3 regions of the Arthrobacter sp. 05T444 genome follow, and region 3 is predicted to be linked to each of the others. Evidence: riboswitches for the same ligand, from Rfam matches in the RefSeq annotation. Region 3 holds a riboswitch; each other region holds the start of a gene.
The links. Region 3 has a riboswitch for S-adenosylmethionine ahead of metX (homoserine O-acetyltransferase MetX). Riboswitches for the same ligand answer to the same signal wherever they lie in the genome.

Region 1 (2,256 bases), on a different contig from region 3:
CACACGGTCCCCGGCACCCAGCAGGGCACCCAGGGCGGTGAATACCGCCGACATGCCGGACGCCGTCGCAAAGCACGCCTCGGTGCCCTCGAGCAGGCGGAGGCGTTCCTGGAAGGTGGCCACGGACGGGTTGCCGTAGCGGGAGTAGACGAAGCGTTCGTCCTCGCCTGTGAAGGCCCGCTCGGCCGCGGCAGCGGACTCGTACACGAAGCCCGAGGTCAGGAAGATGGGTTCGGTGGTTTCCTGGAAGTTGGTGCGGTCCAGCCCGCCGCGGACGGCCTGGGTTTCGGGGCTCCAGCCGGCGGCATCTTGATTGAAGGTCACTTAGTTCTTTCCCAGGTTCGTTGGGAGGCCGCGGTTCTTCCAGCCGTTGACGGTGCGCTCGCCGTAACGGTCCGGTTCGCCTTCAAAGCCTTCGAGGACGTTATACGAGGTGAAGCCCGCCTGGGTCGCTGCGACGGCGGCCGCGATGGAGCGCTGGCCGGACCGGCAGAGGAAAACGAGCTCCGTGGAGGTGTCCGCCGGAGCCTGCTGCTTCAGCTGCTCGATGAATGCAGGGTTGGGGATGCCGCCCGGGAAGGTCCACTGGATGAACAGCGGGTCATTCCGCTGATCGTTTGCGGTTGCGGTTTCCGGGATGCCGATGTGGGCCCATTCGCCCTCGGTGCGGACGTCCACCAGGATGGCGCCGTCTTCGAGTTTGGCCCATGCCTCCTGCGGCGTGAGGTCTCCCGCGTAGCTCATGCGTGGCCCTCGAATGCTTCGGCGTTGAGGTCATCGTCCGAGTCCAGCCGGTCCACGGCGGTGGCCACCGCTGCGTCGGCCGTGGCGATGGCGGCGGGCAGGATCACGGCCTGCGCCACGATCACGTCCCTGCCGTTGAAGGCGGCTGCGGGGCTGCCGTGCAGCACATACCCCTCCGCCAGGGCAGCGGAGATGCGTTCACAGAAGTCGCGGTTGTCCGGCCCCGTGATGAGGCGGTAGGACAGCTTTTTCTCAGGTTTGTCCTGCTGGGACGGCAGGGTGTCGCCGGCGGGGGCGTCCGACATGACGGATCTCCTTCTCTCACGCTTGCAGCTCGAAGTGGTCGATATGCCGAGTATTCACCTGAGGCACCCCGCCGCGAAAGGGAGGGTTGCCGACCGGCCAGTCAGGGCTTGGCGCCGGTTCTCATTACTCCCCAAAAACGTAACACCGACGACGGCGGCTGGCACCGCCGCCGTCGTCATGTTCCGTAACGCTCGACGCCGGTTGCTTCGGTTACAAAGCCGCTGGCCGGGGGGATAATGACGGGAGATGAACCACCGTAACGCCGGATGAAACCAGGCAACAGTGAACGCGTCGAACGCCAATACAGTCAGTCCCATGCTGCATTTTGGATGGTTTGTGGGCCACGGCTTTGGTGTGCAGGGCTGGGGGACGCCGGGCTACGGCATCGGCTACGACTGGAAGAAGCCCTCGCTGTACCAGCATGCCGTGCGGGAGTTCGAGCGGGCGGGCCTTGACCTGTTCATCATCGAGGACTCCCTCACCGTCCCGGACACCTACGGCGGCAGCGCGGAGGTGAGCCTGGCGCAGGCATCCTTCGCGCCGAAGCACGATCCGCTGGCCCTCGTGCCGTACCTGCTGTCCGCCACCGAGCACCTGGGGATCGTGCCGACTGTCAGTGCCTCGTTCTATCCGCCGTTCACCGCGGCCCGGCTGCTGGCCACGCTCCAGCACTTCTCCAGCGGGCAGCTGGGCTGGAACGTGGTGACGTCCGGCAGCGACCTCGCCGCCCAGAACTACGGCCTGGACCAGCAGATCGAGCACGACCTCCGCTACGAGAAGGCCGAGGAGTTCGTGGACGTGGTCCGGAAGCTTTGGCGGAGCTGGGACGGGGACGCCATCGTGGAGGACGCCCAGGGCGGCGTCTTCGCTGACCACACCAAGGTCCGGCCCATCCACCACGCCGGCGAGTTCTTCAAGGTCCGGGGTCCGCTGAACACGGCACCCCTGCCGGAGGAGCCCGTGCTGGTGCAGGCCGGGGCTTCCCCGCGCGGCAAGGCGTTCGCCGGTGGCAATGCCGACGTCGCCATTGCGCTGGCCCGCGGAGCCGACGGCATGAAGGCGTACCGCGACTCCATCCGCTCCGAGGCGGCCGCCGCCGGCCGGAACCCGGACGACGTCAAGGTGCTGTTCGTGCTCAAACCCACTGTGGTGGGCTCCAAAGCAGAGGCGGAGGACTTGCGTGCCGCGCGGAAGGAACTCACGCAG
Region 2 (2,256 bases), on a different contig from region 3:
GTCCGGGTAGCTGCGGGTGTCGTTGGCCGGAACCCAGCGTCCCGAGTCCACCACATAGTCCCAGCCGAGGCCGGTGCGGCGCAGTTCTTCGATGCCCGCGAGGAGCCGCTGGGCGTCCTCGAGCCGCGAACCTACGCCAAAGCTGGCGCGCAGGGAGCCGGACGGAAGTCCCAGGCGCTTGAGCAGCGGGTGGGCGCAGAAGCGGCCGTCGCGGAGTCCGACGCCGTGTTCGGCGGAAAGGTAGGCCGCCACCAGGCCGGCGTCGTAGCCTTCCACTGAGAAGTTCACTACGCCGATCGTGTCGTTGTCCGCGTCGGTGTCCGAGAAGATCTGGTGCACGGTGACGCCTTCGATCCTCCGCAGCCCCTCGACGAGGAAGGACCGGATGGCCGCCTCGTGGGCGTGCCAGCGCTCCTGGTCCAGGGCAGCGACCACCTGCGTTGCGCGGGCCAGGGTGGCAGCGCCCAGGACGTTGGGCGAACCGCCTTCATGCCGGGCGGGGCCGGTGGTCCAGCTGACGCCGTCGAGCCGGGCCTCACTGACAGCGCCGCCGCCCGCAAGGTGCGGGGTGCCGGCGTCGAGCCAGTCAGGGCGTCCCACCAGGACGCCGGAACCGAACGGCGCGTAGAGCTTGTGGCCGGAAAAGGCGAGATAATCGACGTCGTCCGCGGCGATGTTGATGCGGCGGTGCGGAGCGAGCTGTGCCGCGTCCACCACGATCCGGGCGCCGAACTCGTGTGCCAGCGCGGCAAGGCGGCGGATTGGCAGTATTTCGCCGGTGACGTTGGAGGCGCCGGTCACGGCGAGGAGGCTGACGTCGCCATGCTCCAGTTCAGCCCGGAGGCTGGCGATGGTGGCCTCGAGGGTGGCGGATGCCACCACGCTGCGGTGCGGCACGCCCTGCCAGGGCAACAGGTTGGCGTGGTGCTCGATGTCGAGGTACAGGACTTCCCCCGTGTGGTGGTGGTCCTCCACCGGGAGGCAGCCTGCCAGCAGGTTGAGGGAGTCCGTGGTGTTGCGCGTGAAGATTACGGAGTCATCCGGGCGGCCGCCGACAAAGTCGCGGACGATGTTCCGGGCGTTCTCATAGACCGACGTGCTGATCTGCGATGCGTAACCCGCGCCGCGGTGCACGCTGGCGTAGAACGGCAGGATCTCGTTGAGGTAAGCCGACACCACGGACAGCGCAGGTGCCGACGCGCCGTAATCGAGGTTGGCGTAACGCACGTGGCCGCCCTGGATCAGCGGAGCCTGGATCTCGGCGCCGGTAACTGCGGCCAGCGGCCGTCCGGCAGCGGCAATGCGATCGTCGAGCAGGCCGGCGCCGGTGTTGGAGGAGAACGTTGCAGTAGTCATGGGACCTCGCTGTGAAAGGACCCCTTTGTGACGGGGATCCGCGCTTGCCGGGTCCGTTCCGGACCGGCCTGGTCGTCACCCGGGGCACCCCACCGCGAATGGAGGGTTGCCGGCCAGCAAACCGGGGTTTCGCGCTGGCACTCGTGACCTGTAAAGAGCGTAGGACATCCCGGCGGGCGATGGAAAAGGCCAACGTGAATGTTAAGCGGTTTGTTACAGCCCCGCTTCATCTGGCCGGAATGCCGAACATACGCCGGCGGACGCCCTCCTGAGGGGGCGCCCGCCGTCGATAATTCTTCGGAAAGTTTGTTGGACCGAACTACAGCAGGTCGTCCAGCTGTGGGTTGAGCCGCTTGAGGACCTCCGAATGAAGGATGGAGTTGGTGGCCAATGCGTTGCCGCCGAAGGGACCGTCGGTTCCTTCGAGTGAGGTGAAGCGGCCGCCGGCTTCCGTGACGATGGGCACCAGCGCAGCCATGTCATACAGGTTCAGTTCCGGCTCGCAGGCGATGTCCACGGACCCTTCCGCCACCATGCAGTAGGACCAGAAATCCCCGAAGGCGCGGGTGCGCCAGACGTCTTCGGTGAGGGCGAGGAACTCGTCGAGGTTCCCGCGTTCTTTCCAGCCGCCGAGGCTCGAGTAGGACAGCGAAGCGTCCGAAAGATTCGAGACATTCGAGACTTTCAGCCGGGTGGCTGCGGCAAGGGAGCGCCCCATGTAGGCGCCCGCGCCCTTGGCTGCCCACCAGCGTTTGCCGAGGGCCGGGGCGCTGACGACACCCACCACGGGCTCGCCTTCATCGACGAGCGCAATCAGCGTGGCCCACACCGGCACCCCGCGGACGAAGTTCTTGGTGCCGTCGATGGGGTCAATGATCCAGCGCCGGGAACCGTGGCCCG
Region 3 (2,256 bases):
CCCGACGGGTGATGCCACTGGTCATAGCCCATGCACTGCTGGACATTGTGGCGTTCGTCGGCTTCAGCCTGTTCGGAAAGGCCGTCGGGCTGGGCTAAGCATTGGGTAACTAGGCGTTAAAGTAATTCGGCCGCCATCGGTGGGTGACGTCGTTGGCACCCGCTGATGGCGGCCGAAGCTTGTTGGCAGCGCTGCGTCAGATTGTGACGGCGCCCGCTGCAGTTTCAAACGTGACGGACAGGATGCCCGGGGTTCCGTGCGGAGCGACCCAGTTCACGGCGACGTCCTCGAGGGGCCGCTCTACGGGTTCGCCGAGCCATTCGGTAACGCGCTCGGCGGAGCCTGCGATGGTGAGACTGGACATCTTGACGTTGCTGTCATAGGCGTTGGACGGGTGAAGCCCCGGATCGCCTTCCCACTTGAGCATGTACGGAACCTGCGGGTCTGCAATGAGGCCCAGGATTCCGATCTGCTTCCACACGAGTTCACGGCCGTCCGGGAACTTGCGGTTGCCGTTGACGGCGGAACGTCCCAGACGGTCCTCAAACGGGGCGAGGTCGTCCACTTCGACGCACCATCCCATCCAGCCGCCACCGGCAGCGGACCGTGCGCGCACGGCCTGCCCGAACGGAGCTTTATCCGACGCCGGGTGGTCCAGGACCTCCACGACCTCAAGGTACTTGTGCCCGGCGAGCGGGATAATCATGTTCCGGGTTCCGAAACGGGGGTGCACTCCACCCTTCACGGCTTCGACGCCGAGGGCGGACGAAATACGTTCGGTGGTGGCAGCCAGGCCATCGTGTTCACAGGCGTAAGAGACGTGATCCATGCGCATGCCCTCATCTTGGCATCTTGTGACGCGGCTCTCAGCTAAGGGAAGCCTAACCCTCATGGGACGTCCGGGTTTGCGGAAGTTTCGTCGCAAGCTTTGAACGGCTCTGGCTCCCGATGGTGTTGCCGGGAGTCACACAGCCGTCACAATCTTCGCGTGGGCGGCGCCCTCTTTCGTAAACTTGCCCTAGGTCATGAGTGCCAGCAACAGCCCCGGCTTGCTGGCCGGCAACCCTCCTTCCGCGGTGGGGTGCCCCGGGTGAAGACCTGGCCCGCCGGTCAGCTGGCGGCGGGCAAGCGCGTAGAAGAGGTTTACCTATGACGATTTCCGTTACCCGCACAGAAGTTCCGAATGTCGAAGTTACGGATGGCGCTGCGGTTCCCGGTGGCACTGCGGTTACGGACGGCACGGCAGTTAAGGATGGGACAGTCCAGTACGTCAACATCGGCAACCTTGAGCTCGAGGCCGGCGGATTCCTGCCCGACGTCACCCTCGCCTATGAAACCTGGGGGACGCTCAACGAGGACTGCTCGAACGCCATTCTCGTGGAGCACGCCCTGACGGGCAGCACGCACGTTACCCGCGGCACGGACGACGAAGAAGGCTGGTGGGAGCAGCTGGCCGGTCCCGGCGCCCCGGCGGATACGGACAGGTTTTTCGTCGTCTCCATCAACATCGTCGGCGGCTGCTACGGATCCACGGGGCCGTCGTCGGCTGCTCCGGACGGCAGGCCGTGGGGTTCACGCTTCCCGCTGGTCACGCTCCGCGACACCACCGCGGCCGAAGCGCGGCTTGCGGACCAGCTGGGCATCAGCAGCTGGTACGCCGTCCTTGGCGGCTCCATGGGCGGAGCCCGGGCGCTGGAGTGGGCCGTCACCTACCCGGAGCGGGTGCGGCGCTGCGGCGTTATTTCCATCGGCGCCAGCAGCACGGCCGAACAGATCGCCTTCGCGCAGGCACAGACGCTGGCGATTCGGCAGGATCCTCACTTCAACGGCGGCGACTACTACGCCGGCCCGGTGCCCGAGGCCGGACTGGCGCTGGCACGGCGGATTGCGCACATCACCTACCGGTCCGCGCAGGAGCTGGATTTCCGGTTTGGCCGGAACGCCCAGGCCAGCGAGGCGCCGTTGCAGGCGGATGCCCTTGCTGCCCGCGGCCGGTACCAGGTGGAAAGCTACCTGGACCACCAGGGGAGCAAGCTCGTGGGGCGCTTCGATGCCAACAGTTACATTGCAATCACCGAAGCGCTGATGAGCCACGACATCTGCCGCGGGCGCGGATCGCTGAAGGAGACTCTGGCGCGGACCACCGCCGACTTCTTTATTGCGGCCGTAAACACAGACCGGCTTTACTTCCCCTCGCAGTCCCGGGAGCTTGCAGACGCACTGCCGGGTGACGTGGACGTCCATGTGATCGAGGCG

Region 1: linked by a shared signal. The riboswitch ahead of AC1DD3_RS14275 (DUF1737 domain-containing protein) and the one ahead of metX (homoserine O-acetyltransferase MetX) in region 3 are both predicted to bind S-adenosylmethionine.
Region 2: linked by a shared signal. The riboswitch ahead of AC1DD3_RS01240 (aminotransferase class V-fold PLP-dependent enzyme) and the one ahead of metX (homoserine O-acetyltransferase MetX) in region 3 are both predicted to bind S-adenosylmethionine.

Annotation. Positions count from the first base shown of each region.
Region 1 covers NZ_JBFTKK010000014.1:68,377-70,632, forward strand. The annotation lists gene AC1DD3_RS14265 (O-succinylhomoserine sulfhydrylase) at 1-324, opposite strand, end outside; gene AC1DD3_RS14270 (rhodanese-like domain-containing protein) at 325-744, opposite strand; gene AC1DD3_RS14275 (DUF1737 domain-containing protein) at 741-1,049, opposite strand; SAM riboswitch class IV at 1,063-1,178, opposite strand; gene AC1DD3_RS14280 (NtaA/DmoA family FMN-dependent monooxygenase) at 1,366-2,256, shown strand, end outside.
Region 2 covers NZ_JBFTKK010000001.1:275,834-278,089, forward strand. The annotation lists gene AC1DD3_RS01240 (aminotransferase class V-fold PLP-dependent enzyme) at 1-1,356, opposite strand, end outside; SAM riboswitch class IV at 1,392-1,505, opposite strand; gene hisN (histidinol-phosphatase) at 1,676-2,256, opposite strand, start outside.
Region 3 covers NZ_JBFTKK010000002.1:188,227-190,482, reverse strand. The annotation lists gene AC1DD3_RS03125 (CPBP family intramembrane glutamic endopeptidase) at 1-98, shown strand, start outside; gene AC1DD3_RS03120 (VOC family protein) at 197-835, opposite strand; SAM riboswitch class IV at 1,022-1,137, shown strand; gene metX (homoserine O-acetyltransferase MetX) at 1,150-2,256, shown strand, end outside.